Regions from separate parts of the Pantoea dispersa genome, predicted to be linked through region 2. Evidence: predicted binding sites of a transcription regulator. Region 2 holds the regulator's gene; each other region holds the start of a gene.
The links. The regulator PurR, encoded in region 2, represses purine synthesis genes. The targets are predictions, from matches to a motif close to CANGCAAACGTTTGCNTG.

Region 1: a site for PurR is predicted at 2,997-3,014, ahead of cvpA (colicin V production protein). Genes of this name have one in related genera too.
Region 3: a site for PurR is predicted at 4,454-4,471, ahead of rbsD (D-ribose pyranase). Genes of this name have one in related genera too.
Region 4: a site for PurR is predicted at 3,877-3,894, ahead of tusA (sulfurtransferase TusA). Genes of this name have one in related genera too.

What each region holds. Positions count from the first base shown of each region.
Region 1 covers NZ_CP082346.1:1,327,339-1,335,014, reverse strand. Annotated here, with positions in the region: gene K7H94_RS06150 (UbiX family flavin prenyltransferase) at 215-784, opposite strand; gene purF (amidophosphoribosyltransferase) at 898-2,415, opposite strand; gene cvpA (colicin V production protein) at 2,449-2,934, opposite strand; gene dedD (cell division protein DedD) at 3,185-3,934, opposite strand; gene folC (bifunctional tetrahydrofolate synthase/dihydrofolate synthase) at 3,924-5,192, opposite strand; gene accD (acetyl-CoA carboxylase, carboxyltransferase subunit beta) at 5,265-6,173, opposite strand; gene K7H94_RS06120 (DedA family protein) at 6,306-6,968, opposite strand; gene truA (tRNA pseudouridine(38-40) synthase TruA) at 6,996-7,676, opposite strand, start outside.
Region 2 covers NZ_CP082346.1:2,233,034-2,240,709, reverse strand. Annotated here, with positions in the region: gene punC (purine nucleoside transporter PunC) at 233-1,435, opposite strand; gene punR (DNA-binding transcriptional activator PunR) at 1,545-2,456, shown strand; gene purR (HTH-type transcriptional repressor PurR) at 2,453-3,478, opposite strand; gene cydH (cytochrome bd-I oxidase subunit CydH) at 3,752-3,841, shown strand; gene K7H94_RS10325 (C40 family peptidase) at 3,898-4,689, opposite strand; gene K7H94_RS10320 (Grx4 family monothiol glutaredoxin) at 5,056-5,388, shown strand; gene rnt (ribonuclease T) at 5,442-6,110, opposite strand; gene gloA (lactoylglutathione lyase) at 6,219-6,626, opposite strand; gene nemA (alkene reductase) at 6,728-7,676, opposite strand, start outside.
Region 3 covers NZ_CP082346.1:3,959,461-3,967,136, reverse strand. Annotated here, with positions in the region: gene kup (low affinity potassium transporter Kup) at 1-1,744, shown strand, start outside; gene qseC (quorum sensing histidine kinase QseC) at 1,756-3,087, opposite strand; gene qseB (quorum sensing response regulator transcription factor QseB) at 3,084-3,746, opposite strand; gene K7H94_RS18480 (YgiW/YdeI family stress tolerance OB fold protein) at 3,917-4,312, shown strand; gene rbsD (D-ribose pyranase) at 4,485-4,904, shown strand; gene rbsA (ribose ABC transporter ATP-binding protein RbsA) at 4,912-6,420, shown strand; gene rbsC (ribose ABC transporter permease) at 6,417-7,388, shown strand; gene rbsB (ribose ABC transporter substrate-binding protein RbsB) at 7,416-7,676, shown strand, end outside.
Region 4 covers NZ_CP082346.1:3,644,609-3,652,284, forward strand. Annotated here, with positions in the region: gene K7H94_RS17065 (DUF2500 domain-containing protein) at 39-395, opposite strand; gene K7H94_RS17070 (lysoplasmalogenase) at 558-1,187, shown strand; gene K7H94_RS17075 (zinc/cadmium/mercury/lead-transporting ATPase) at 1,280-3,547, shown strand; gene tusA (sulfurtransferase TusA) at 3,566-3,817, opposite strand; gene K7H94_RS17085 (7-cyano-7-deazaguanine/7-aminomethyl-7-deazaguanine transporter) at 4,128-4,793, shown strand; gene K7H94_RS17090 (DcrB family lipoprotein) at 4,909-5,466, shown strand; gene glgP (glycogen phosphorylase) at 5,551-7,676, opposite strand, start outside.

The sequences.
Region 1 (7,676 bases), 910 kb from region 2:
TTTTGCAGGTTTCATGCCAGTTGTGCAAATCGGCGAAACTGTGCGCAGGCGCACTAAATACCGCGTCCATCTGCGACGCAAGCACTTAGTTTGTGAGGGAAATATAACAGCGGTGTGAGGAAGAAAAAGTGAGATTGTTAACTTTTGGTGCACAAGATGCACGAACAGTGATCGGCCCCGCGCTTTTGCACGCATTCAGTGCATTATTGCACCATCATGCACCCTGCCAGCGGGTAAACAGATCTTCCGGCAGCTCGATATCAAACTGATCCAGCACGCGGTTGACCGTCTGATCAATCAAATCGTCGATGCACTGCGGGCGGTGATAAAACGCCGGCACCGGCGGCATAATCAGCGCCCCAAGCTCGGCGGCGGTGGTCATCATGCGCAGATGACCGAGATGCAGCGGGGTTTCCCGCACGCACAGCACCAGCCGGCGCTGCTCTTTCAGCACCACGTCGGCGGCGCGCGTCAGCAGACTGTCGCTATAGCTGTGCACAATGCCCGACAGGGTTTTCATGGAACACGGCAGAATGGCCATACCCAGCGTTTTGAACGAGCCGGACGAGATGCTGGCGGCGATATCGCGCACATCGTGCACCACATCGGCCAGCGCCTGCACGTCACGCAGGCTGTAATCGGTCTCCAGCGCCAGCGTCTGCCGCGCCGCCGGGCTCATCACCAGATGGGTTTCCACTTCGGCTAACGGTTGCAGCACCTGCAGCATACGCACGCCGTAGATCGCGCCGCTGGCGCCGGAAATACCAATGATGAGTCGTTTCATAATTCTGCCTTGCTGCAAAAGAGTGCGCCAATAATAGCCGCTCCGCCGCCATAAATACAAAAACAAACAGGGCGGGATTGCGCCCGCCCTGTTTCGTCTGCCTGAGACTGACCTTAACCTTCGTTATGCAGTTCCAGGTTCTCCACTTCGTTCTGACGCGCAATCGCTTTGGCATCGTCGTTACGCAGCGACTGCAAATATTCCAGATACTGCAGGTCAACGTCTTTGGTGACGTAGATGCCGTTGAACACTGAGCATTCGAACTGGGCAATATCCGGGTTCTCTTCACGCACCGCGTCGATCAGATCCTGCAGATCCTGGAAAATCAGCGCATCGGCTTTAATCAGCTGACGAATCTCTTCCACTTCACGGCCGTGCGCAATCAGCTCGGTAGCGCTCGGCATATCGATGCCGTAGACGTTAGGGAAGCGGATTTCCGGTGCCGCCGACGCCAGATAGACGCGCTTCGCGCCCGCTTCACGCGCCATCTCGATAATCTGCTCAGAGGTGGTGCCGCGCACAATCGAGTCATCCACCAGCAGCACGTTTTTATCGCGGAACTCAGCGCGGTTGGCGTTGAGCTTACGGCGCACCGCACTGCGGCGCAGCTGCTGGCCCGGCATAATAAAGGTACGGCCCACGTAGCGGTTTTTCACAAAACCCTGGCGGTACGGCTTATCAAGAATACGGGCGATCTCCAGCGCGGTATCGGTCGAGGTTTCCGGAATTGGGATCACCACGTCAATATCAAGATCTTCCCACTCGCGGGCAATTTTCTCGCCCAGCTTGGTGCCCATGCGCACGCGTGCGCTGTAGACGGAGATCTTGTCGAGGAACGAGTCCGGACGCGCAAAATAAACGTACTCGAACAGGCACGGATTGCTTTTCGGGTTCGCTGCGCACTGGCGCGTCGAGAGCTGACCCTGCTCGGTGATGTACACCGCTTCGCCTGGCGCAACGTCACGAATAAATTCGAAGCCGAGCGTATCCAGCGCCACGCTCTCTGAGGCCACCATGTATTCGGTGCGGCCATCGGCCAGCTCACGCTTGCCCAGTACCAGCGGACGGATACCGTTAGGATCGCGGAACGCAACCATGCCGTGACCGATAATCATCGCCACCACGGCGTAAGCGCCGCGCACCTGCTGATGCACTGCCGCCACGGCAGCAAAAATGTTGTCAGCTTCCAGCGGATAGTGCTGAAAACGATCCAGCTCCTGAGCAAAGATGTTGAGCAGGATTTCGGAATCTGAGGTGGTATTCACATGACGGCGACCGACTTCGAACAGCTGCTTGCGCAGTTCATGGGCGTTGGTCAGGTTACCGTTGTGAGCCAGCGTGATGCCGTACGGCGAGTTCACGTAGAAGGGCTGCGCTTCAGAGGCGCTGGAGCTGCCGGCAGTCGGATAACGCACGTGGCCGATACCCATATTTCCCTGCAAACGCTGCATGTGGCGCGCTTCAAACACGTCGCTGACCAGGCCATTGGCCTTACGCAGACGGAAGCAGTTCAGCGCATCGATGGTACAAATGCCGGCGGCATCCTGCCCGCGGTGCTGCAGCACCGTTAACGCGTCATAGATCGACTGGTTTACTGGCATAAAACCGGTGATACCAACAATACCGCACATGTTGTCATTTCCTCATTAGCCGCACTCCCGGTGTTACCGGGGTAAAAAACTCGACGTGCTTTTCAGGTAATCGAAAAACCACCTGATGATGTAACTGAACTGGGGAATGAGTTGAGACTGTTGCCAGTCCGGACTTTTTGAAAAGCCGGTGAATGTATCAAGGAAGAAGAGAATGGCGGATACAATCAGCACGCCACGCAACGCCCCGAAACAGACCCCCAACACCCTGTCGGTTCCCGACAAGCCGGTTTTCTCAACCAGCGAGCCGATCACATAGTTCACGATGGCACCCACAATCAGGGTGGCAACGAATAACACCGCGATGGCGATGCCGTTGCGAACCAGTTCGTCGTCAAAACCTGTAAACCAGACTGCAAGGTAGGCGTAGTAATGACTGGCGACAAAAAACGCGCATCCCCAGGTAACAAGAGATAAGGCTTCCCGGACAAACCCGCGAATCAGGCTGACCAGAGCCGAAAAACCAACTACCGCAATAATGACGTAATCAATCCAGATCATGAACGCTTCCAGTACAGTGCATTTGCACCCCTGCATCCAGTTCGGGGCGCATTCTAACAGAAAAAGAAAACGTTTGCGTAGGGTTTTCCGGTTCTGTCCCGAGAAAAAGGGCGATGAAAAAAACTTTCCTCGCCCTTGTTGATGTCAGCCATTTAACCTGCTGATATTCCATAAATTTTCAGTAACGCTTCGCTAAAAAATACGCCAAAAGCCGCGCCTGTTTCTGCTATCGGCGCGGCTTATCAGTTGATCAGCGTGTGCTGTACGGCTTCACAACCCCGCCGAGGCCGGAGATGCCTTTCAGCTCGCCGAGGGCACCCTGCAGCTTCGCTTTGGACGCATCCGGCCCCACGTAAATGCGGGTGATCTGCCCCTGCACCGGCGTCGACGGCACGGTAAAAGCGCGATAGCCGGAGAGCCGCAGCTGCGCCACGATCTCATTCACTTTGGCGGCGTTCTTCAGCGCGCCGAGCTGCACTACATACGCCTGTCCTGCTGGCGCGGCCGGCTCGCTCTGCTTCGGCGTTTCCGCCGCTTTAGGCTGCTCTGTAGTTTTTGGCTGTTCTGTCGCTTTCGGTTGTTCTGCCGGCTTCGGTTTCGGCTGCTCCACCGGTTTAGGCTTGGGCTGCTCGACCGGCTTCGGCTTCACCTGCTCTGCCGGCTTCTGCTGCTGGTGCACCGGCGGCGGCGTCACGACGCTGGGCTGGCTGTTTTGCGCTGGCTGCGTGCTGCCGCTGGCGGCACTGCTCTGCGTTGCGCTGCTGGCGGGCGCCTGCTGCGCCGCGCTCGCACCTTCCGGCGGCTGCGACGGCAGCGGCTGCGTCACCGGCGGCACCATTTCGCTGTCCTGCTGATCGTCAGGCTTTGGCACCAGCGGAATCGCCGCGAACTCCTCTTTATAATGCTTTTTCTTACCGTCCAGCAGACCCGGTAACACGATGACGCCAATCGCCACCAGAATCACCGTGCCCACTAAACGATTCTGAAACTTACTTGCCACTGCCGTTCTCCGCTGCCATCGATTGCATCACCTGCGCTACGGTGTGGAACGAGCCGCACACCAGAATCACATCGTCGGGCTGAGCCTGCTGCCGCGCCGCCTGCCACGCGGCTTCAACGCTCTGCCAGGCGCTGCCGCCCTGCAGATGCGCCATCAGCTGATCAGCGGACGCCCCGCGCGGGCCGTCGAGCGGCGCGCAGTACCAGCGGTTGACCTGCGGTGCCAGCGCAGCCAGCGTCCCGGCGATATCCTTGTCGTGCAGCATGCCAACCACCGCATGCACCGTGCCGTGTGCCGGCAGCTCAGCGAGACGTGAAGCCAGATAATAAGCCGCATGCGGATTGTGTGCCACATCAAGGATCACGCGCGGCGCGGTGCTGACCGTCTGGAAACGTCCCGGCAGAATCGCCAGCGGCAGATGCTGACGAATCAGCGTCTCGCTCACCGTCAGGCCGGAAGCGCGCAGCGCCGCAATGGCGGTGGCCGCATTGGGGAGCGGCACCTGGGGCAGCGGCAGATCGCGCAGTTCCCCCTGGGCATCCTGCAGCGTCCAAGTGTCGCCCTCGCGCTGCCACTGCCAGTCGCGGTTAATTTGTAACAGCTGCGCACCCTTCTCCGCGGCCACTTGGGCAATGGTGTCGGGCATATCGGCCTCGCCGACCACCGCCGGTTTACCGCCGCGGAATACGCCGGCCTTCTCGCGGCCGATGCTGGCGCGATCCGGCCCCAGCCAGTCGGTGTGGTCCAGCGCAATGCTGGTGATCACCGCCACGTCGGCGTCGACAATGTTTGTCGCATCCAGCCGGCCGCCCAGCCCCACTTCCAGAATCACGACATCCAGCTGCGCTTCACGGAACAGATTGAGCGCGGACAGCGTGCCAAACTCAAAGTAGGTGAGCGAAATATCGCCGCGTCCGGCCTCAATGGCGGCAAAGCTGGCGCTGTGCCGGGCTTCATCCAGCTCAGCGCCCTGCACGCGCACGCGTTCGGTGTAACGCACCAGATGCGGCGAGCTGTAGACGCCAACGCGATAGCCTGCGGCCATCAGCAGGGTTTCCAGCGTACGGCAGGTGGTGCCTTTGCCATTGGTGCCGGCGACGGTGAAGACAAACGGAGCGGGTTTTAGCAGGTCGAGGCGTGCGGCGACGCGCTGAATACGGTCCAGGCCCAGATCGATAGCCTGAGAATGCAGATGCTCAAGATAATGAAGCCACGTGGCCAGAGGCGACGTGGCTTGCGGGAGGTGAAGAGTGTCCATGTGCCCTGTTAGCTCTTTACGATGTGGTGCATGAATAAAAAGGCGCATCACTCTGCGCCTTTCGGTTGCCTGTCAGGCTTCGTTGCTCTCCGGCTCAGCCGCAGTCGGGCGATCACCATCCTGCAGCGGTGCCGGCAGGTTCATCATTTTCGCCAGCAGGCTGGCCAGCTTAAAGCGCATTTCCGGACGACGGATGATCATGTCGATCGCGCCTTTTTCAATCAGGAACTCACTGCGCTGGAAGCCCGGCGGTAGCTTTTCACGTACCGTCTGTTCAATTACGCGTGGGCCGGCAAAGCCGATCAGCGCTTTTGGCTCTGCGACGTTCAAATCGCCCAGCATCGCGAAGCTGGCGGAGACGCCACCCATGGTCGGGTCGGTCAGTACCGAAATATACGGCAGACCGCGCTCCTGCATTTTTGCCAGCGCCGCACTGGTTTTCGCCATCTGCATCAGCGACTGCAGCGCTTCCTGCATACGCGCACCACCTGAGGCGGAGAAGCAGATCAGCGGGCAGTTGTCTTCCAGCGCCTGCTCAACCGCACGCACGAAACGGGCGCCGACCACCGAGCCCATTGAGCCGCCCATAAAGGAGAACTCAAACGCGGCGGCCACCACCGGCATACCGTGCAGCTGGCCTTTCATTACCACCAGCGCATCTTTCTCGCCGGTCTCTTTCTGTGCCGCAACCAGACGATCTTTGTACTTCTTCGAGTCGCGGAACTTGAGCAGGTCTTTCGGTTCCAGCTCGCTACCCAGCTCTGTCATCGAACCTTCATCCATCAGGCTATGCAGACGCTCGCGCGCGTGCATACGCATGTGGTGGTCGCACTTCGGGCAGACTTCAAGGTTGCGCTCCAGCTCGGCGCGGTACAGCACCTGACCACAGCTATCGCATTTGGTCCACACCCCTTCCGGGATGCTGGCTTTGCGCGAAGGCGTGGTAGTGCTTTTATTCAGTATGCGTTCAATCCAGCTCATTGATGACCTTTCTGTTTAATGCTGACCTGGTCCAGTCTTGTCGTTACTGCTGAAATCACCTTCAGCAGGCCGTAAATGTCGCTCATTAAACCACAACCCGTTCACGCTGTGGATAAAAATCTGGTAACAGGCTTACTGCGACTTGTGCTGACGCGCCTGGCGGCGGTGACGCCACACTTCAATCACGCCTGGCAGTACCGAGACAATGATGATGCCAACAATCAGCAACTTAAGGTTTTCCTGCACCACCGGCAGGTCACCAAACAGGTAACCGGCATAGGAGAATAGCAGGACCCACAGCAGCGCGCCTGTCACGTTAAAGAGCGCGAAGTGGCGATAAGACATGTGTCCCATTCCCGCCACAAAGGGGGCAAAGGTTCGCACGATTGGCACAAAGCGCGCAAGTATAATGGTTTTGCCGCCGTGGCGATCGTAAAACGCGTGGGTTTTGTCGAGGTAGCTGCGGCGGAAAATTTTCGAGTTCGGGTTACTGAACAGCTTTTCGCCAAACAGCCGGCCAATGGTGTAGTTAACCGCGTCGCCGAGGATCGCGGCAATCACCAGCAGCGTCACCATCAGGTGCACGTTGAGGTCGTTGCCCGGCAGCGCCGCCAGCGCACCGGCGACGAACAGCAGCGAATCACCCGGCAGGAACGGCGTAACCACCAGCCCGGTTTCACAGAACAGAATCAGGAACAAAATGGCGTAAATCCAGATGCCGTACTGCGCCACCAGCTCGGCCAGATGCACGTCAATGTGCAGAATGAAATCGACGATAAAGTGGATAAACTCCATAACAGCTAACTCCCTGACACTTTCCGATTAAAATGAATCCGCGAGGAACAACGGTCCCAGCGCAGGCTGAGGTAACGCAAACTGAGCAGGGTAATCCACCGCCACCAGATACAGCCCTTCGGCTTTCGCCGTTGCCGCCGCCAGCGTACGATCTTTTGCCGCCAGCAGCGTGGCCATCCACGTTTCCGGCTGATTGCCGCAGCCAATCTCCAGCAGACTGCCGACGATATTACGCACCATATGATGTACAAAGGCATTGGCTTTGATATCCACAATCACGTACGGCCCCAGGCGCGTGACGTTGAGATGCATCACGTTGCGCCACGGCGTGCGCGACTGGCACTGCACCGCACGGAACGAAGTAAAATCGTTCTCGCCCAGTAAAGCCTGGGCGGCGCGGTGCATCTTTTCCGCATCCAGCGGATGGTAAAAATGGGTAATGCCGTTGCCGAGAATTGCCGGACGCAGCCGCTGGTTGTAGATCACGTAGCGATAACGGCGCGCGGTGGCGCTGAAGCGCGCGTGAAAGCTTTCCGGCACCGCTTTCACCCAGCGCACCGCAATATCGTCCGGCAGGTTGGCGTTCACGCCCAGCGTCCAGGCGCTGTCGGCACGCGAGGAGGTGGTCTCAAAATGCACCACCTGGCCGGTGCCGTGCACGCCCGCGTCGGTGCGTCCGGCGCAAAACACGTTCACCGGGTGATTGGC
Region 2 (7,676 bases):
AAAATCCGTGCGCCAGATAGCCGACGTATTACAGAGGTATGAATCTGAATAGAAATGTCTGCCACAACTCCGGAGGTGAATATCGTGCAGACGCCATCCCAGCGACAGTGTCGCTAAAAAATACGCTCATTATGTTATTGATTTGTTGCAGAAATGCTGACCTACTGAGTATATGCTCACGCAGGTCAGTATTCAATGGCTTATCGTTAGTTTGCTAACGATAATCGTTGCCTTAGCAATTATCTTCGCAGGGACGGGAAGCGTGAGCAATATCACTTTGTGCGCTGGCGCTGCGCTGCCACAGGAAACCGGCCCACGCGAGGATCACTGTCGCCACCATGACCAGCGTGGTATGTAACAGCGCCTGCTGCAGACCGGCGGATACAATAAGGCTGGCGAGGAAGCATAAGCCCAGCTGCAGCAGATTCTGCAGGCCGGCCGCTTTGCCGGTGGCCTGCGGGAACGGGGCGAGGGCGGTGGACACCACAATCGGGTAAATCGCGCCATTGGCCAGCGCCATGCCGCAGAACGGCAGCAGCAGAGCCACCAGCGGCGGCGTAGTCATCAGCGCCACCGCAAACAGGCCCAGAATGCTCAGGCTGTAAATCATCAGCAACCACGGCAGCAGCTGCGCACCCTGAAAGCGATTCAGCAGTGCGCGACAGCCAAATCCGCCCAGCAGGAAGGCGATGGTCTGCGGAATATAGCTCAGGCCAATGTCCGCCGGGCTCAGACCCGCGGCGGCGAGGATAAACGGCGAGCCGGTCAGCCAGGCGAAGAAACTGGCGGAGCAGGCGGCATAAATCAGTACGTTACCGCTGTAAACACGCGTCGCCAGCAGCGTCAGCCAGCCCGGCTGTGGCGCGCTGTCGTGGCGCGCACGCGGCGCGCTGGTCAGCTTCAGCGTGCCGAACAGCAGCACCAGCGTCACCAGCGTGAGCGCGAGGAAGATGGCGCGCCAGTGAAAATGGGCCATCAGCCAGGCACCGAGCAGCGGTGCCAGCGCCGGCGACAGCGCCACCAGCGGCATAATCGTGGCAAACACTTTGTTGGCTTTGGCCTGCGGATAGCGATCAACCACCAGCGCCTGCCAGCTCACCGCTGCGGCGCACACGCCTACCGCCTGCACAAAGCGCAGCGCCAGCATCAGCCAGACGTTAGTCACCCACAGCATGGCGAGACAGCTCAGCGCAAACACGCTCAGGCCAGCCAGTAAAATCGGCTTGCGGCCGAAGCGGTCCGACAGCACGCCCCACAGCACCTGCGCACAGGCAAAGCCGCCCAGAAACAGGCTCAGGCTGGCGCTGATGGTGCCCGGTGCGGAAGCAAAGTCGCGCTGCATGGCGCCGAAGGCGGGTAAATACATATCGGTGGCCAGAAAGCCGAGCATGCTCAGCACGGCAAGGTAAGGCAGAAATCCTTTGGATGACAGCATGGTTTTTCTCATTCGGCAGGTTGAACGGCGGGGAGTGTAAAAGGGTGCAGCGGGCTTTGTGAAACGCTAATATTTGCAGGGTGCTGTTAAAATTTTTGATGGGAAAACTATGTGGTCGGAATATGCACTTGAGGTGGTGGACGCGGTAGCGCGCACCGGCAGTTTTAGCGCGGCGGCGCAGGAGTTGCACCGCGTGCCCTCTGCCATCAGCTATACCGTGCGCCAGCTGGAAGGCTGGCTGGCGGTACCGCTGTTTGAGCGGCAGCATCGCGAAGTGGTGCTGACGGCAGCAGGCGAGCATTTTGTGCGTGAAGGGCGTTCTGTTATCAAAAAAATGCTGGCCACGCGCCGTCAGTGTCAGCAGCTGGCCAACGGCTGGCGCGGTCAGCTCAGTATCGCGGTAGATTGCATCGTCAAACCGCAGCGCACCCGCCAGCTGGTAAAGGATTTTTACCGTCATTTCCCCGATATGGAGCTGATCATCAGCTACGAAGTATTTAACGGCGTGTGGGACGCACTGGCTGATGGTCGTGTCGATGTGGCGATTGGTGCCACCCAGGCTATTCCGGTCGGCGGCCGCTTCGCCTTTCAGGATATGGGCGCGCTCAACTGGCGCTGCGTGGTGAGTCCGCAGCATGCGCTGGCTCACAGTCCGCAGCTGGACGACGAAACCCTGCGCGCCTGGCCGTCGCTGGTGCTGGAAGATACGTCGCGCGCGCTGCCGCGCCGCATGACGTGGACGCTGGATAACCAGCGGCGGCTGGTGGTGCCGGAGTGGGAAACCGGGCTGGATTGCCTGCAGGCCGGATTGTGCGTGGGCATGGTGCCGGGCCACCTGGCGCGCCCGCTGCTGGACAGCGGCGCGCTGGTGGAGCTGGCGTTGCCGCAGCCGTTTCCGGACAGCCCGTGTTGCGTCAGCTGGTCTGAGCAGCGCGCGTCACCGGCGCTGGCGTGGTTGCTGGAATATCTGGGCGATGCGGAGACGCTGAACCACGAGTGGCTCAGCGAGAAGGCGGCTTAACGGCGGTAATCGCGGAACGGGCCATCGGCCACGGAGCGGCGCTCAATCAGCGTGGGCTGCACTTCAATGGTCTGCGGTTCTTCGCGTTTGCTGGTGATGCGGTCCAGCAGCATCTCCAGTGCCTTTTCCCCCAGCTGGGCTTTCGGCTGGTGCACGGTTGTCAGCGCCGGGGTGAAGTAGCGCGCGTTGCGCACATTGTCATAGCCAATTACCGAAATATCCTGCGGCACGCGCAGTCCCATCTCGTCGGCCGCGCAAATCGCGCCCATCGCCATGATATCGCCGCCGCAGAATACCGCCGTCGGGCGCTGTTTCTGGTTCAGGATCTGCTGCATTGCCTGATAACCTGACTCCGGTTCGAAGTCACCCTGCACAATCCACTCGGGACGGACGCTGATGCCCGCTTCCTGCATCGCCTGCAGAAAACCCGCATGACGACCGCCACCGGTGTTGCGCTCCATCTGGCCAGGGATAGCACCGATATCGCGATGGCCGCGCTCAATCAGGTATCGCCCGGCGAGGTAACCGCCGTGGAACGCATTGTCCTGCACGGTATCGGTAAAGTCTCCGCGCGATTCGCCCCAGTCCATGACCACCATCGGGATATTGCGGTTCTCTTCCAGCATCTGCAGCAGATCGTCGGGATATTCGGAGCACATGACCAGCAGGCCATCGACGCGCTTTTGCGCCATCATTGACAAATAGGCACGCTGTTTTTGCAGATCGTTATGCGCGTTGCCGAGAATCAGCGTGTAACCACGCTCAAAGCAGTGATTCTCCACGGCTTCAATAATTTCGGCGAAGTAGGGCGCTTCGCTGGAGGTCGCCAGCAGGCCCAGCGTCTTGGTGTGATTCACCTTTAGGCTGCGGGCCACCGCGCTCGGTGAATAGTGCAGCGCTTTAATCGCTTCCCATACGGCGTTACGCGTCTCTTCCGCGACGAAACGCGTTTTGTTGATGACATGCGAAACCGTGGTGGTTGAGACCCCGGCGCGTTTCGCCACATCTTTAATGGTTGCCATGAAAATGGTACTCCTGGGCTTATCGCAACTTACTGATAAGTATATTGTTAAACGTTTGCGTCTGCTAATGGTTTTGCGCCCTGAATATCAGGGCTAATCTGCTTAATCGGGCAGGGAAACATCCTTCAGCAGGCTGTCAATGCAGCATGCGCTAAATCTGTTGCGCAACGAAAGGCGGCGATTCTAGCAAGCCGGGGCGGATAACACGAGATTTTTGCCCATCACTGTGCGAAAATTATTTAACCATGCAAACTGTGTGACTAAGGAGTTGTGATGAGTACCGATTTAAAACTGGCATTGACCACCACCGCCGCTGCTCTGCTGATGATTATTGCCTTTAGCTTTACCGCCATTCTGCATTAATAAAAAAGCCGGTGCTGCTGAACAGCCACCGGCTTTTTTGTTGCGCAACACTGAGATTAGCGCACGGTTTTCGGCGTCATCATACGGCGTGCGCCAACGTAATGCTTCTGCCAGTAATCCTCGCCCAGCGCGCTAATCTGGATATCCTTCCCGGTGCGCGGAGACTGAATGAATTTACCATTGCCCAGATAAACCCCGACATGGTCGGCGGTGCCGCGGTTGTTGATGCGGAAGAACACCAGATCGCCTTTCTCCAGCATCTCGCGCTTGATCGGCGCGGCGTCGCGCAGGTGATACATCTCATTAGCGGTACGGGGAAATTTAAACTTCACCAGATCTTTGTAGGCGTACCACACTAAACCACTGCAGTCGAAACCGGTGTGCGGTGAGGTGCCTCCCCACTGATACGGTTTACCCAGCTGGCCCATCAGTTTCGTCATCGCGGTTTCACGTGCTTTTTGATAGCGCAGGCGGTGGGCTTTGCTCATTTTAATGCCGCTCAGCTGCTGCACTTCATCATCAACGGCAACGTCACGCGATTTTTTCGCCAGCCGCTGATGACCATATTTTTTCGCACTGAGCTTAAGTGAGGATTTGCGCTGGGTGGTGTGCTGAAGTACCGTTTCGCTTTTCTGCTGTTTTTTCAGCCTGAACTTCTGTACCGACGTCAGGCGTGACTTTTTGCTGGTGGTTTTCACCGGGCGTCGTTTGCGACGCTCATCTTCACGCGCGTTCTTTTTCTCCGCTTTCTGCAAACTGGCATTAACCGGCGCATGCGGAGAAGCCGCCGCCACATTAAAGAACAGTTGGGCAAAAGCCAGTATGAAAAGCGTAATCAGTAAACGCATAGTCCGGTTACAGGTTAAGCCGTCGGCAGGAAGCCAGACCGCGGTAAAGTTAGAAAAATCTGATCGACGATCAGCACCGGGGCAATTCTAATCCACTTTTTTTGCAAAAGGTAAGGTCTTTTTCCATTAATCTGTCACGGTACTGAAAGTGGGGCAAAAATGAGCGATTTCAGCTGTTTAACCCAGCGGAATTATTGCTAATTATTAATTGATTAATGCTTATTGATGATATGAAAATGTTATTCGTGGCGCGCGAACTTAACAAACATGGCGATATGCGCCGGCTAAGGCAAAATCCCGTTTTCAGTCGCGGGGCGAAGTCGCTACAATAAACAAACACGAAGTGAAGGATTAAGGAAGGCAAAAATGAGTACTGTTGAAAAAATTCAGCGCCAGATCGCAGAAAACCCGATCCTGCTGTACATGAAAGGTTCGCCGAAACTGCCAAGCTGCGGTTTCTCTGCGCAGGCGGTACAGGCGCTGTCTGCCTGTGGGGAGCGCTTTGCGTACGTAGACATTCTGCAAAATCCGGATATCCGCGCTGAGTTACCTAAATACGCCAACTGGCCAACTTTCCCGCAGCTGTGGGTGGATGGCGAGCTGGTCGGCGGCTGTGACATCATCGTTGAGATGTTCCAGCGCGGCGAACTGCAACCGCTGATCAAAGAGACCGCTGAGAAGCACAAAGAAGCAGAATAAGAAAAAGGCCGACAGCAGTGTCGGCCTTTTTTTTGGCTGCGGTCTGACGGGCCTCAGGCTGAGGCATCGTCTTCGGCCGGCTCTTCACTCACCGCCAGCGGCCAGCCGCCGAGGCGTTTCCAGCGATTCACCAGTTCGCAAAACAGCGTGGCGGTCTGTTCGGTATCGTACAGTGCCGAGTGCGCCTGAGTGCTGTCAAAATCTATTCCCGCCGCTTTACAGGCCTTCGCCAGCACCGTTTGTCCCAGCACCAGCCCGCTCAGCGCGGCGGTGTCAAAGGTGGCGAACGGGTGGAACGGGTTACGCTTCATGCCGGTGCGCTCTGCTGCCGCCATCAGAAAATTATGATCAAAGGTGGCATTGTGCGCCACGATAATCGCCCGGTTACAGCCACTGTCTTTGGTACCTTTGCGCACCATTTTGAAAATGGCGTGCAGCGCCTCATATTCACTCACCGCGCCGCGCAGCGGATTGCTGGGGTCGATGCCGGTAAACGCCAGCGCTTCGGGATTGAGAATCGCCCCTTCGAACGGCTCCACGTGGAAATGCAGGGTTTCATCGCGGTGCAGCCAGCCATCCTCATCCATTTTTAACGTGGTGGCGGCGATTTCCAGCAGCGCATCGGTTTGCGCATTAAAACCGGCGGTTTCAACGTCAATCACCACAGGATAAAAACCACGGAAGCGTTGATGGAGAGCGTTTAAGGCGTTCGATTCAGACATCAGGATCTCATTGCAGGAAATGGGGCAGCGCGCATTATGGCAAAAATCGGCGCAGGGTGCAGCAGGAGAGGGAAGTCAGCCCGCAAATTAGCAGGCTGACTAACGGCATTAGTTGCCGAGGCCGTGACCGGCGTGTTTGTTTTCGATCAGCTCGATTTTGTAGCCGTCCGGATCTTCCACGAAAGCGATGATGGTGCTGCCGCCTTTGACCGGGCCGGCTTCACGCGTGACGTTACCGCCCGCCTGACGGATGCGGTCGCAGGTCGCCGCGACATCATCCACGCCCAGCGCGATGTGGCCGTAGGCATTGCCGAGGTCGTATTTATCCACGCCCCAGTTGTAGGTCAGCTCAATGACCGCACCTTCGCTCTCTTCGGTGTAACCCACGAAAGCCAGGGTGTATTTGTATTCGGTGTTTTCGCTCTGACGCAGCACGCGCATGCCCAGCACGCGGGTGTAAAAATCGATGGAGCGCTGCAGATCGCCAACGCGTAACATAGTGTGAAGTAAACGCATAACATCCTCTTTTTAAAAGTCATCAGGGAACCCGCTTAGTATAGCGAGGGAATGCCCTGAAGAAAGCACGCGACCGCACATCCGCTGCGGCCGCGTTTGACTTACAGTGTCGGGTAGTCGGTGTAACCTTCCGCGCCGCCGCCGTAGAAGCTCTCCGGACGCTGCGAGTTAAGCGGTGCATCCTGCTGCAGGCGCGCTACCAGGTCCGGGTTGGCGATGAAGTCACGGCCAAAGGCCACCGCGTCAATCAGGCCACGCGCAATCAGATCGTCCGCTTTTTCCACGGTGTAGGCACCGGCACCGATAATCACGCCCGGGAAGGCGGCACGCACTTTCTGGCGGAACTCATCGGTGTAAGGCTTACCGCCCGCCCAGTCTGGCTCAGACAGGTGCAGGTAGGCGAGGCCGCGCTTGCCCAGTTCGCTGATATACCACAGTGCCGCTTCTTCTTCATCCGGACCGTTTTCCAGATTCTGGAAGGCGCCGATTGGCGAGATGCGGATACCGATGCGATCGGCTGACCAGTTAGCAATTGCCGCATCGACCACTTCCAGCGCGAAACGGCCGCGCTTCTCAATCGAACCGCCGTATTCATCGGTACGCTGGTTAGAACCCGGTGCGAGGAACTGATGCATCAGATAGCCGTGCGCAGAGTGCAGTTCCAGCAGATCAAAATCTGCTTCACGCGCATTGGCTGCCGCCTGACCGAAGTCTTTAACGATCTGCTGAATTTCTGCCACGCTCAGTTCACGCGGCATGGAGGTATCTTCGCGATACACGCTGCCGTCGGCGGCGCGCAGCGAGGTGCGGGTGCCAGCGGCGATCGCGGACGGTGCGACCGGCGCTTTGCCATCCGGCTGCACGCTATTATGCGAGATGCGGCCGGTGTGCCACAGCTGAACGGCGCTATGACCGTGCGCGGCGTGAATGCCTTCGTTAATCATTTTCCACGCAGCAATCTGCTCCGCGGTGTGCAAACCCGGCGCACCAGCGTAGCCTTTCGCCTGGAACGAAACCTGGGTGGCTTCGGTAATGATCAGACCGGCGCTG
Region 3 (7,676 bases), 1.7 Mb from region 2:
TGGCGTGGAACGCGAGGCGGTGTTTGGCTTTCTGTCGCTGATCTTCTGGCTGCTGATTCTGGTGGTTTCGCTTAAATACATCAGTTATGTGATGCGCGCCGACAACGCCGGTGAAGGCGGGATCCTGACGCTGATGTCACTGGCGGGCCGCAATACCGGCGCACGCGCCACGGCGATTCTGGTGATCATGGGGCTGATTGGCGGCAGCTTCTTCTACGGGGAAGTAGTGATCACGCCAGCGGTATCCGTGCTTTCGGCCATCGAAGGGCTGGAGATCGCCGCACCGAGCCTTGATAGCTACATTGTGCCGCTGGCGATTGCGGTACTGACGCTGCTGTTTGTGATTCAGAAACACGGCACCGGCATTGTCGGTAAGCTGTTCGCGCCGGTGATGCTGCTGTGGTTCATCATTCTGGCGGTGCTGGGCGCGCGCAGTATCATCAATAATCCTGAGGTGCTGCACGCCATGAACCCGTACTGGGCGCTGCACTTCTTCATTCAGTACAAAACGGTATCGTTCTTCGCGCTGGGCGCGGTGGTGCTGGCGATCACCGGCGTTGAAGCGCTGTATGCCGATATGGGCCACTTTGGTAAGTTTCCGATTCGCCTGGCATGGTTTGTGGTGGTGCTGCCGTCGCTGGTGCTCAACTATTTCGGCCAGGGCGCGCTGCTGCTGGAGCATCCGGAGGCCATCAAAAACCCGTTCTTCCTGCTGGCACCGGACTGGGCGCTGATTCCGATGCTGATTCTCGCGACGCTGGCCACGGTGATCGCCTCGCAGGCGGTGATCTCCGGCGTATTCTCGCTGACGCGCCAGGCGGTGCGTCTTGGCTATCTGCCGCCGATGCGCATCGTGCACACGTCCGAAGAGGAATCCGGCCAGATTTATATTCCGGTGATCAACTGGCTGCTTTATTTCTCTGTGGTGATTGTGATCGTCGGCTTTGAGCACTCCAGTAATCTGGCGGCCGCCTACGGGATTGCGGTGACCGGTACCATGGTGCTGACCGCCATTCTGTGTTCAACGGTGGCGATTCAGAACTGGCACTGGAATCGCTATCTGGTGGTGCTGATTCTCATCGCGATGCTGTGCATCGACGTTTCGCTGTTCTCCGCCAACCTGGTCAAAGTGTTCTCCGGCGGTTGGCTGCCGCTGACGCTGGCGCTGATGATGTTTATCGTGATGACCACGTGGAAGAGCGAGCGCTTCCGCCTGCTGCGTCGTATGCATGAGCATGGCAATTCGCTGGAGGCGATGATCGCCTCGCTGGAGAAATCGCCGCCGGTGCGCGTGCCGGGCACGGCGGTCTACATGTCGCGGGCGCTCAATGTCATCCCCTTTGCCATGCTGCATAACCTGAAGCACAACAAGGTGCTGCACGAGCGCGTGGTGCTGCTGACGCTGCGTACCGAAGATGCGCCTTATGTGCACAACGTGCGTCGCGTGACCATTGAGCAGCTGTCGCCCACCTTCTGGCGCGTGGTGGCAAGCTACGGCTGGCGCGAAACGCCGAACGTCGAGGAGATTTTCCACCGCTGCGGCCTCGAAGGGCTCAACTGCCGCATGATGGAAACCTCGTTCTTTATGTCACACGAGTCGCTGATCATCGGCAAACGCCCGTGGTATCTGCGTCTGCGCGGCAAGCTATTCCTTGCGCTGCAGCGCAACGCCCTGCGCGCGCCGGATCAGTTTGAAATTCCGCCGAACCGGGTAATCGAGCTCGGTACTCAGGTCGAAATCTGACGCATCGCGCGTCACCAGCTGAGGGTGACGCGCAGCCCCTGCGGCTGCACCGCGCTGAAGGTTAGCCGGATGCCGTGCAGCTGAGCCACATTTTTCACAATCGACAAGCCAAGCCCGCTGCCGGTTTGCGCCTGCCCCGGCGGTCGCCAGAAGCGTTCGCCCAGCCGCGCCAGCTGCTCTGCGCTGACGCCCGGTCCGTTATCCGCGATCTCCAGCCTGCGGGCGCTAAGCCGCAGCTGAATCTCACTGCCGGAAGGCGTGTAGCGCAGCGCGTTATCCAGCAGATTGCGCAGCAGTAAACCCAGCAGCAGTGGATGACCGTTCATCACCGGTTCCGCGTCAGCCGTCAGCGTCAGCCTGGTGTGCTGCGCTGCCGCCTGTGCCTGGTGTTCGGTGACCAACTGGTGCAGCAACGGCGCGAGGGGGACCGGCTGAAATTCGCTGCGCAGATCGTCTGCTTCGACGCGCGACAGCGTCAGCAGCTGATCGACCAGCCGCGTGGCGCGCAGGATGCCGCTGTCGAGCTGCTGCAGCGCATGGTTACGCATCGCCTCGTCATCGCCGGCCAGCTGAATCACCTCACTCTGCACGCGCAGCGCCGCTAGCGGGCTGCGCAGCTCGTGCGCCGCATCGGAGGTAAACCGTCGCTCGCGCTGGACCAGCTGTGCCATGCGGGCAAACAGGCCATTAAGCGCCGCCACCAGCGGCTTCACCTCCAGCGGCAGGCGCTGCGGCGTCAGTGGGGTGGCATCATCCGGCGCGCGCTGCTGCAGCGATGCAGTCAGGCGTTTCAGCGGACGCAGCTCAAACCACACCAGCGCCAGCAGCAACAGCAGCATCAGCGGCATGGCTACCAGCCACGGCAGCAGACTGCTCAGTGCCAGATCGCGCGTCATGTCATCACGATATTCCCACTCCTGTCCGACCACCACGCGCCACTGCTTATCGGCTGAGGTCAGCCACAGCAGCCGCCAGCGATCGTCATCGCCACGCAGGCGACCATCGTGGAAGCCGTCACGATCCGCTGTAAACTGCAAATCGCGGCCGTTTTCGCCGTCGTTCAGCAGCGGTTTGCCGTCGGCGCTGAACAGCGCAAAGGCCAGCGCGTCGTCATCCTGATCGCCGCGATGGTGGCGCAAAATCGCTTTGGTTTTTGGCAGCGAGGCGGCCTGCAGACGGCTGGCATCCAGCGCCAGCAGGCGTTTGGCGAACAGCATCTGCTGGGTATCAAACAGCTCATTAACGGTGTCGCGCGTCTGCTGCCATGCGCTAAAGGTGGCGCTGGCACCACACAGAATTATTAACAGCAGAAAGCCGATGGCCAGTCGCAGGAACAGACTCATTCTGCCGCTCCCAGCGTGTAACCAATGCCGTGCACGGTGCGGATGAACTGACTGCCAAGCTTTTTACGCAGATGGTGGATGTGCACTTCGACCGCGTTACTGGAGACGTCGTCGTCCCAGCTGTACAGTTTCTCCTCCAGCTGCGCGCGCGTCAGCACGCGACCGGGATTGCGCAGGAACAGCTCCAGCAGCGCCAGCTCACGGCTTTTCAGGCTGAGCGGTTCGCCATCCAACGTCACGCTGTGGCTGCCGGGAGCCATCACCAGCCCGCCGTGACGCAGCTCTGGCTGCAGCTGACCGTGACGGCGACGAATCAGCGCCTGCAGACGCGCGGCCACCTCCGTCAGCGCAAACGGCTTGCACAGATAGTCGTCGGCACCGAGTTGCAGGCCCTGCACGCGCTGGTCCAGCGCATCGCGTGCGGTGAGGATCAGCACCGGGACATCCGCGCCCTGCTCACGCCACTGGCGCAGGATGTCCAGCCCGTCACGTTGCGGCAGCGACAGATCCAGCACCACGGCATCCCATGGCGCCGCGTTGAGCGCCTGAAATCCGGCTTCGCCGCTGACAAACCAGTCGACGCTGAAACCCAGTTTGGTCAGGCCGACCTTCAGGCCATCGCCAATCAGCGTATCGTCTTCAATTAATAAAATGCGCATGCGTTTCTCCCGGTTACCTGGGGGTTTATACGAAGCAGATGCGCGCTTGTACAGCGTCATTCGCCCGTTTTAGCTTATTTTTTCCCTCTTTTTTTCCCTTAAGATCCTGTTAAGAACCCTGTGGTGAAATAGCTCCCGTAATCCGCACAGACATGGAAATGAGGTGAAAAATGAAAAAGAGTGCAGCGCTGTTCGCCATTATCGCCCTGGCGGCAACCCCGGTGTTAGCCGCCCAGCAGGGTGGCTTTGTCGACCCTAACGCGCCAGCCGCTCAGGCTAAAGCCGGCGGTTTTAAGGCCGATAACAGCAGTGTGGTGACGGTAAAACAGGCCGAAGAGATGAAGGATGACAGCTGGATCACCGTGCGCGGCCAGCTTGATAAGCAGATCGGCGATGAAGATTATCTGTTCCGCGACAGCAGCGGCAGCATGAAAGTGGAGATCGACCACAAACGCTGGAACGGCCAGACCATTACGCCGAAGGATCAGGTCGAGCTGACCGGCGAACTGGATAAGGATTTCAATTCGATTGAACTGGACGTTAAACAGGTGCGTAAACTGCCCTAACCTCCCCTGCGGAGCCACGTCGTGGGCTCCGCCATCCCGCCAAACTCAAATTTTCCCCGGCCCAGGCGAAACGTTTCGATGGGGATCACATTTCCGTGATCCCGTCATTGAGTTGCCATGTACATTTAATACACTGCCAGACAGCGAAACGTTTCGCTGTGGAGTGGAATAAATGAAAAAAGGTCGCCTGTTAAACGCTGAAGTCTCTCATGTGATTGCCCGCCTCGGGCATACCGATACGCTGACGATTGCCGATGCGGGCTTGCCGATCCCGGCCGGTCCACAGCGCATCGATCTGGCGCTTACGCCCGGTACGCCCGATTTTTTACAGGTGGTGGAGGTCATCACGCAGGAGATGCAGGTTGAGAGCGCCCTGATAGCGGAAGAGATCCAACAACACAATCCGCAACTCCATAGCCAGCTGATCGCCGTGCTCGAAGCCTTGCAACAGCACCAGGGGAATGTGATTAGCGTTCGTTACACCAGCCATGAACAGTTCAAACAACACACTCAGCGCAGTCAGGCGGTCATTCGCAGCGGAGAGTGCTCTCCGTATGCGAATGTCATCCTGAGCGCGGGCGTCACTTTCTGAGGCCGCTATGCAACCGTTATTGCAACTCAGGGGAATTGAAAAATCATTTCCCGGCGTGAAGGCGCTCAACGGCGCGTCGCTGGCGGTTTATCCCGGGCGCGTGATGGCGTTAGTGGGAGAGAACGGCGCGGGCAAATCCACCATGATGAAGGTGCTGACCGGCATCTACAGCATGGACGCCGGTTCGCTGCACTGGCTGGGCAAAGAAGTGACGTTCTCCGGGCCGAAAGCGTCTCAGGAAGCCGGCATCGGCATCATCCATCAGGAGCTGAACCTGATCCCGCAGCTGACCGTTGCGGAAAATATTTTCCTCGGCCGTGAATTCGTTAACCGCTTTGGCCGCATCGACTGGAAACAGATGTATGCCGCGGCGGATGCGCTGTTAAAGCGCCTCAATCTGCGCTTCAGCAGCCACAAGCTGGTGGGTGATCTGTCGATTGGCGACCAGCAAATGGTGGAGATCGCCAAAGTGCTCAGCTTCGAGTCGCAGGTCATCATTATGGATGAACCGACCGACGCGCTGACCGATACCGAAACCCTGTCGCTGTTCCGCGTCATCAATGAGCTGAAAGCGCAGGGCTGCGGCATTGTTTATATCTCCCACCGCATGAAAGAGATCTTTGAGATTTGCGATGACGTCACCGTGTTCCGTGACGGCCAGTTTATTGCCGAGCGCGCGGTAGGCGATCTCAGCGAAGAGGGCCTGATCGAAATGATGGTCGGCCGCAAGCTTGAGGATCAGTATCCGCATCTCGATCAGACACCGGGCGAGGTGCGGCTGCGGGTCGAGCACGTTAGCGGACCGGGCGTAGAAGATGTCAGCTTTACCCTGCGTAAGGGCGAAATTCTGGGCATCTCCGGTCTGATGGGCGCGGGCCGCACCGAATTAATGAAGGTGCTGTACGGCGCGCTGCCGCGTACGCACGGCAAAGTGACGCTCAACGGCCGCGAGATTGTCACCCGCTCGCCGCAGGACGGCCTGGCCAACGGCATCGTCTATATCTCGGAAGACCGTAAGCGTGACGGACTGGTGCTCGGTATGTCGGTCAAAGAGAACATGTCGCTGACCGCGCTGCGCTACTTCAGCCGCGCCGATGGCGGCCTGAAGCACGCCGAAGAGCAGCTGGCGGTGGGCGATTTTATCCGCCTGTTCAATGTGAAAACGCCGTCAATGATGCAGCCGATCGGTCTGCTGTCTGGCGGTAATCAGCAAAAAGTGGCGATTGCGCGTGGCCTGATGACGCGCCCGGATGTGCTAATCCTCGACGAGCCGACGCGCGGCGTCGATGTCGGGGCGAAAAAAGAGATCTATCAGTTAATTAACCAGTTTAAAGCCGAAGGGCTGAGCATCATCCTGGTGTCGTCGGAAATGCCGGAAGTGCTGGGCATGAGCGACCGCATTCTGGTGATGCATGAAGGCCATCTGAGTGGCGAATTTTCCCGTGAGCAGGCTACCCAGGAATCCCTGATGGCAGCGGCGGTCGGTAAGCAACACAGCGAGGAGTTAGTTGTATGAGTACCCAAACCTTACCTGCCAGCCGTCGCTGGTTCAGCAAAGCCTGGCTGCTGGAGCAGAAATCGCTGATCGCACTGATTGTGCTGATCGCCGTGGTCGCCAGCCAGAGCCCGAACTTCTTCACGCTGCCCAACATGTTCAACATCCTGCAGCAGACGTCGGTCAACGCCATCATGGCGGTGGGCATGACGCTGGTGATTCTGACCTCAGGCATCGACCTTTCGGTCGGCTCGCTGCTGGCGCTGACCGGCGCGGTAGCGGCATCGATTGTCGGGCTGGAAGTTAATGCGCTGGTGGCCGTGGCGGCATCGCTGGCGCTCGGCGCCTTTATTGGTGCCATTACCGGCGTGATTGTGGCGCGCGGCAAGGTGCAGGCGTTTATCGCTACGCTGGTGATGATGCTGCTGCTGCGCGGCGTCACCATGGTTTACACCAACGGCAGTCCGATCAACACCGGCTTCAGCGATAACGCCGATCTGTTTGGCTGGCTCGGCATTGGCCGTCCGCTGGGCATTCCGACGCCGGTATGGCTGATGGCGGTGGTGTTCGCGCTGGCGTGGTACATGCTGCATCACACCCGCCTCGGCCGCTATATCTATGCGCTGGGCGGTAACGAAGCGGCCACGCGGTTGTCCGGCATCAACGTTAACCGCGTTAAAGTCATCGTCTATTCGCTGTGCGGCCTGCTGGCGGCGCTGGCGGGCACCATCGAAGTGGCGCGTCTCTCTTCGGCGCAGCCGACGGCGGGCACCGGTTATGAACTGGATGCGATTGCTGCGGTGGTGCTGGGCGGGACCAGCCTCGCGGGCGGTAAAGGGCGCATTATGGGCACGCTGATCGGTGCGCTGATTCTCGGCTTCCTCAATAACGGCCTCAACCTGATGGGCGTATCGTCTTACTACCAGATGATTGTCAAAGCCGTCGTCATTCTGCTGGCGGTGCTGGTGGATAACAAAAGCAGTAAGTAACTCTGACCTTCACACAGGATTAAAGAAATGAAAAAGTTAACTGCATTGGCCGTCATCCTTGGCGCCACCCTCAGTGCTGGCGCGATGGCTAAGGATACGATTGCGCTGGTGGTCTCAACCCTGAATAACCCGTTCTTTGTGTCGCTGAAAGATGGCGCACAGAAAGAAGCCGATAAGCTGGGCTATAACCTGGTGGTGCTCGACTCACAGAACAACCCGGCAAAAGAGCTGGCAAACGTGCAGGATCTCACCGTGCGCGGCACCAAACTGCTGCTGATCAACCCAACG
Region 4 (7,676 bases), 1.4 Mb from region 2:
GACAGCGCGCGCGGCTTCAGCCCCGTGCGCTTTAGTGCCTATTGCGCCGGGGTAAAGCTGACAAAGCGCGTGCCCTGCATTTTCAGCTCGCCCTTTACGCCTTTGTCCATCTGGTGATAATCGCTGGCGCTGACGTTGACCTTAAAATCACCGGCGCCGTTCAGCGGATGGAACCAGGCTTCATACTTCATCTCTTCCGCCACAATCTCTTCGCGTTGACGCGAACGGCGATTGGGGGCCGGAAACTCTCGCTTGGTTTTCACTTCCACACTCATTGAGCGCACCGGTGAAGCGTCGTTGACCGCGGCTTCACGGCGCTGCTTGATAAACTGACGGGTTGCCAGGATGGCAATTACAGCCAGGACGATAAAAAAGATTAGCGGTGGTTTGCTCATGTTTTCTCTCGCACTTTACGTCGGGGGTTAACAGATAAAAGACGCCAAAGCATACAACCAGAGTTGCCCGATTGTCACATTTGCCGCCAGTAACTTAAACTGAGATCGCGATTTTGGGAAAATTCATCAATGTGGGCGACACGTTCACAAAAGGGAGAAAAAATGCTTTGGTCTTTCCTTGCAGTCCTTTTTTCCGGTTGGCTGTATGTCGATGCCTCCTACCGCGGCCCGCAGTGGCAGCGCTGGCTGTTCAAACCCGTTACGCTGCTGTTGCTGGTTGCCTGGGCGTGGCAGGCTCCCACGCTTAACACCACCGACTACCTGATTCTGGCTGGCCTGGTCGCTACGCTGGTGGGCGATGCGTTAACCCTGCTGCCGCGTCAGCAGATGCTGTATGCGCTCGGCGCCTTTTTCCTTTCGCATCTGCTGTACACCATCAGCTTTGCCGCGCACATGACCATGAGCTTCTTCTGGCCAATTCCACTCACCTTCCTGGTGATTGGTATCATCGTGATCGCCATTATCTGGTCAAAACTGGATACGCTGCGCTGGCCGATCTGTACGCTGATTGGCATGACGCTGGTGATGAACTGGATGGCGGCGGAAAATTACTTCTTCCGTCCGACCGATTACAGCTTCTCGCTGCTGGTGGGTGCCGTGCTGCTGTTGCTGGCTAACATCGTGTGGTTTATCTCGCACTATCGCCGTCGCTTCAGCGCTGACAGCGCCATCGTTGCCGCCTGCTACTTCGCCGGTCACTTCATGATTGTGCGTTCACTGTGGCTGTACTGAAAAAAGTGACCTCATCGCTTGACTCTGGAGTCCACTCCAGAGTGTAGCATGCAGACTGCGGGCATCGGCCCGCTTCTGCAACCGGAGGTCACATGCATCAACATGCCCACTCTTGCCGCTGTGGCAAATCACACCGTCAGCCAAAACCGCTATGTGCGGTACGCAGCGTTCAGCCTGCATCCCTGAAGATTTCTGCCGCACAGCCGGTGGCCGCGTCCAGTGATTGCGGCTGCTGCACCAGCGATGACGACAGTCCCGGCGGCGGCGACGCCGACAGCGACAGGCGCGCGTCCGCGCCCTATCAGTTCCGCTGGCAGATTGCCGGCATGGACTGCCCGAGCTGCGCCCGCAAAATCGAAACCGCCGTGCAAAAGCTGCCGCAGGTCGCCAGCGCGCGGGTGATATTCGCCAGTGAAAATCTGCTGGTTGAGGCGCACAGCGATATTCGTCCGGCTATCGAACAGGCCGTTAACCACGCCGGCTTTAGCCTGAAATCCACTGAGAACCCCGCACCGGCGGCGCGCCGCTGGCGCGATAATGCCTCGCTCATACTGCTCACGCTGTTGATGATCGCCAGCTGGCTGCTGAGCCAGCTCACGCCGCTGTGGGGCGATCGCCTGTTTGTGCTTACCACGCTGGTCGGTCTGGTGCCGGTAGCCCGCAGCGCGTGGCAGGCCATACGGAGCGGCTCACCGTTCAGCATTGAAACCCTGATGACCCTCGCCGCCGCGGGCGCGCTGGTGATTGGCGCCCACGCCGAAGCTGCCATGGTGCTGCTGCTGTTCCAGCTGGGAGAACGGCTGGAAGCCTATGCCGCCGCGCGGGCGCGCCGTGGCGTCACCGCGCTGATGGCGCTGCGTCCGGACACCGCCACGCGCGTCAATGGCACACAGCGTGAGCAGGTGGCACTGGCGGCGCTCCAGCCCGGTGATGTGATTGAAGTAGCGGCAGGCGGTCGTCTGCCCGCCGATGCCGAGCTGCTGCACGCCAGCGCCAGCTTTGATGAAAGTGCGCTGACCGGCGAATCGCTACCGGTGGCCCATCAGCCGGGCGATGCCGTGATGGCAGGTGCCACCAGCGTGGATCGGCTGGTGACGCTGCGCGTGACCTCACAGCCGGGCCACAGCGCTATCGACCGCATTCTGCAGCTGATAGAAGAAGCTGAAAGTCACCGCGCGCCGGTGGAGCGTTTTATCGATCGCTTCAGCCGCCTCTACACGCCGGCCATCATGCTGCTGGCACTGCTGGTGATGGTGCTGCCGCCGCTGCTCGGATTAGGCGCCTGGCTGCCGTGGATCTACAAAGGGCTGACGCTGCTGCTGATTGGCTGTCCGTGCGCGCTGGTGATCTCCACGCCTGCCGCTATCACTTCCGGCCTGGCGGCGGCGGCTCGCCAGGGCGCGCTGATTAAAGGCGGCGCGGCGCTCGAACGCCTCAGCCGGGTGCAGGCGCTGGCGTTTGATAAAACCGGCACCCTGACCGCCGGTAAACCGCAGGTTACCGACGTGCAGCCGTTTGGCGCGGATGCACAGCAACAGCTGCTCAGCCTCGCGGCCGCTATTGAGCAGGGCTCCGGCCATCCGCTGGCGCGGGCGATAGTCGCGGAAGCGCAGCGCCAGCAGCAGGTGATTCCACCGGCGCAGCATCAGCAAACGCTGGCCGGCAGCGGCATTCGCGCACAAATCGACGGCGTGATGCATCAACTGCTGGCACCGCGTGATGCGGCGGCGCTGAGTGACGCGCAGCAGCAGCAGATTGCGCAGCTGGAGGCACAGGGCAAAACCGTGGTGGTGCTGTTGCGCGAAGCACAGCCGCTCGGGCTGCTGGCGCTGCAGGATTTGCTGCGCGAGGAGGCCCGCAGTGCGCTGGCGGCGCTGCAGGCGCTGGGAATTCGCAGCGTGATGCTGACCGGCGATAATCCGCGCGCCGCCGCCGCGATTGCCGCCGAACTCGGCATCAGCTATCGCGCCGGTCTGTTGCCTGCGGATAAGGTAGCCGCCGTGCGTGAACTGGGCGAGCAGCAGCCGCTGGCGATGGTCGGCGATGGCATCAACGATGCGCCAGCCATGAAGGCCGCGACGCTGGGGATTGCCATGGGCAGCGGCACCGATGTGGCGCTGGAAGCGGCCGATGCGGCTCTGACGCAGAATAACCTGGCGATTCTGCCGCGCACCGTGCAGCTGGCACGCCGCACGCGCGCCATTATCCGTCAGAATATTGCGCTGGCGCTGGGGCTGAAGGCGATTTTCCTCGTCACCACGCTGCTCGGCTTTACCGGCCTGTGGCTGGCGGTGCTGGCCGATTCCGGTGCCACCGCGCTGGTCACCGCCAACGCGCTGCGCCTGCTGCGTCAGCGCTGAGGCGGGCGGATGCCGCGATCAGGCATCCGCGCCTTTCTGGATCAAATACTGGTACGGCAGGCTCTCGGTCTGCTGTGCCAGCAGCTGATGCTCCATAAAGCGGCAGAAGCCGGGAATATCACGCGTGGTCGCCGGATCGTCGGCGATGATCAGCAACGTTTCGCCCGCCTGCATGGTACGCACGGTTTTGCGCACCATCATCACCGGCTCCGGGCAACGCAGCCCAAGCGCATCAAGCGTATGGTCCGCAGCGGAAAAAGGATCGCTCATGATTCTCTGTCTTTATTCAGGGTGGGCGCTCATTCTAACGCGCTACAGCGCGCGCGCAAGGCGAGAACGATTGCGTTAAAATTAACCATTGCATTTGTTGCGCAACACGCTAAGATGCCGTCCGATTTTTTATTAAGCAATACCAGACATCCCCAGGATCGTTGGCTTTTCTGCAAGGCGGCAAGTGCGCGTATCCCCGGGAGCTTACTAAAGTAAGTGACCGGGGTACGCAAGCGCGGCCAACGCAGCAAAAATGCCAACGATGAAGGGGATTGGGTTCCCTCACCCCATTTTTAAAAAAAAGGCCTTTATGATCAACTTCTCTGCTCGTCAGCGTATGCATGCGCTATTCTGGCTGTCGCTGTTTCACCTGCTGGTGATTACCTCCAGTAACTATCTGGTGCAGCTGCCGGTCGCGATTTTCGGTTTCCACACCACCTGGGGTGCGTTTAGCTTCCCGTTTATTTTTCTCGCCACCGATCTCACCGTGCGTATTTTTGGCGCACCGCTGGCACGGCGCATTATCCTTGCGGTGATGATTCCGGCGCTGTTTATCTCCTACATCGTGTCGTGCGTGTTTTATCAGGGCGCGTGGCAGGGCTGGGCCTCGCTGCAGGAGGTCAATCTGTTCGTGGCGCGTATCGCCTGCGCCAGCTTTATGGCCTATGCGCTGGGGCAGATCCTTGATGTGCACGTGTTTAACCGCCTGCGTAAACTGCCGCAGTGGTGGATTGCGCCTGCCTGTGCCATGTTCCTCGGCAATATCAGCGATACGCTGGCCTTCTTCTTTATCGCCTTTTATAAGAGTCCGGACCCGTTCATGGCCAGCCACTGGGTGGAGATCGCACTGGTGGATTACAGCTTCAAAGTGCTGATCTGCATGGTTTTCTTCCTGCCTGCTTACGGTGTTTTGCTCAATGCGGCACTTAAGCGCCTGGCGGAACGTTCGGCTCAGCGCCAGATGAATTTCGGCTAATTGAACGTAGACGAAACGCCACGGCACGCTAAGATTTCCTGACAAAGCGCTGATTGCTTTTAAGCACCGATTCCGTTTTGATAACGGCTGATGGAAACCTTACGAAGGGATAAGAATGCGTAACTTAGTGAAATATGCGGGCATCGGCCTGCTGGTGTTAGGCCTGGCGGCGTGTGATCAGAAGAAAGACGACACGGCGGCAAACAGCAACGGCGCCAGCGCCAGTCAGTCAGCACAGACGGTAAACCTGATGGACGGTAAGCTGAGTTTCAGCCTGCCAGCAGGCATGTCAGATAAGAGCGGCAAGCTGGGTTCGGAATCCACCAATATGCACGTGTATGCTGATGAAACCGGCCAGCGCGCAATTATCGTGATTGCAGGCGATCCGACCAGTGAAGCACTGGATGCGCTGGCTCAGCGTCTGGAGCAGCAGCAGCGCAACCGCGATCCGCAGCTGCAGGTGGTGTCGAATAAAGCGGTGACGCTGAAAGATCAGCCGGCACAGCAGCTGGATACGGTGATTTCCGCCAACAATCAGACCTCCTGGTCCTCGGTTATTCTGGCGAAGGTGGACGGTAAACTGCTGACGCTGCAGATCACCCTGCCCGCCGACAATCAGCAGCAGGCGCAGAGCGATGCCGATGCGATTGTGAAGAGCATTACTCTGAAGTAAGTTCGCACCAACGGTAGCGGCGCGATTTATCGCGCGTTGTTAAAAACCGCGCAATAAATTGCGCCGCTACAGAATGTGCCTCGTTTACAACCTCACCGGCGAAATATGCCAGATCTCATCCGCGTACTCCTGAATGGTACGGTCGGCGGAGAAATACCCCATATTGGCGATGTTCAGCGCCGCACGCCGCTGCCACTCTTCCGGTTGGCGATAAAGCTTATCCACCTTATCCTGGGTATCCACGTAACTGCGGTAATCCGCCAGCAGCTGATAATGATCGCCAAAGTTGACCAGCGCGTCGAACAGGTTACGGTAGCGTCCCGGCTCCTGCGGGCTGAAGACGCCGCTGGCGATTTGCGTCAGCGCCTGGTGCAGTTCCGCATCCTCTTCATAGTATTTGCGCGGGTTATAGCCCTCAATGCGCAGCTTCTCCACCTGCGGCGTGGTGTTGCCGAAGATAAAGAAATTCTCTGCGCCGACGTGCTCGCGCATCTCCACGTTGGCCCCGTCCAGCGTACCGATGGTCAGCGCGCCGTTTAGCGCAAATTTCATGTTACTGGTGCCGGAAGCTTCGGTGCCGGCGGTAGAGATCTGCTCGGAGAGATCCGCCGCCGGAATGATGATCTGCGCCAGGCTGACGCCGTAGTTAGGGATAAACACCACCTTCAGCTTGTTCTTCACCTGCGGATCGTTGTTGATCACGTTGGCGACATCGTTGATCAGGTGAATGATGTGCTTGGCGACGTAATAGGCCGACGCCGCTTTCCCGGCGAAGATATTGACGCGCGGCACCCACTCTGCGGTCGGATCGGCTTTGATGCGGTTGTAACGCGTGATGACGTGCAGCACGTTCAGGAGCTGACGTTTGTATTCGTGAATACGCTTGATCTGCACGTCGAACAGCGCCTGCGGATCCAGCACGATATCCATATTCTTCGCCACCCACTCCGCGAGGCGCTTCTTGTTGGCGAACTTGGCATCGGCGATCTGTTCAATAAACGCCGGATAGTCAATGTGCGGCACCAGCTCGCTCAGCTGAGCCAGATCGGTACGCCAGGTGCGGCCAATGGCGTCATCCAGCACTTCTGACAAGGCCGGGTTGGCCAGCGCCAGCCAGCGGCGCGGCGTCACGCCGTTGGTTTTATTGCAGAAGCGCCCCGGGAACAGACGGGCAAAATCGGCGAACAGCGACTGCACCATCAGATTAGAGTGCAGCTCCGACACGCCGTTAACTTTGTGGCTAACCACCACCGCCAGCCACGCCATGCGGATGCGGCGACCATCGTTTTCGTCGATGATCGAGATGCGCGCCATCAGATCCCAGTCGTCCGGATAGTAGTCCTGAATGGTCTTCAGGAAGTAGTCATTGATTTCGAAGATGATGCTGAGGTGACGCGGCAGGATCTTGCCGATCATGTCCACCGGCCAGGTCTCCAGCGCTTCGCTCATCAGCGTATGGTTGGTGTACGAGAACACCTGGCAGGTGACTTCAAAGGCGTCGTCCCAGGTAAACTTGTGCTCATCAATCAGCAGACGCATCAGCTCAGGAATCGCCAGCACCGGATGGGTATCGTTGAGGTGGATGGCAATTTTGTCGGCCAGGTTGTCCCAGGTTTCATGCATCTGCCAGTGGCGATTGAGGATATCCTGCACCGTGGCAGAGACGAGAAAATACTCCTGGCGCAGACGCAGCTCGCGCCCGGAGTAGGTCGAGTCGTCGGGATAGAGCACGCGCGACACGTTCTCCGAGTGGTTTTTATCTTCCACCGCCGCGAAGTAGTCGCCCTGATTGAACTTGCCGAGGTTAATTTCGTTACTGGCCTGCGCGCCCCACAGCCGCAGCGTGTTGGTGGCATCGGTGTCGAAGCCAGGGATGATTTGATCGTAGGCCATCGCCACGATCTCTTCGGTCTCAACCCAGCGCACCCGGCTGCCTTCATGCTGCAACCGCCCGCCAAAACGCACTTTGTAACGGGTGTTAAAGCGCTGGAACTCCCACGGATTGCCGTACTCCAGCCAGTAATCCGGCGATTCACGCTGCTGGCCGTCAACAATGTTCTGTTTGAACATGCCGTAATCGTAGCGAATACCGTAGCCGCGTCCGGGCAGGCCCAGCGTGGCCAGCGAGTCGAGGAAGCAGGCCGCCAGCCGGCCAAGACCGCCGTTGCCGAGCCCGGGATCGTTCTCTTCTTCCATCAGCTCGCTGAGGT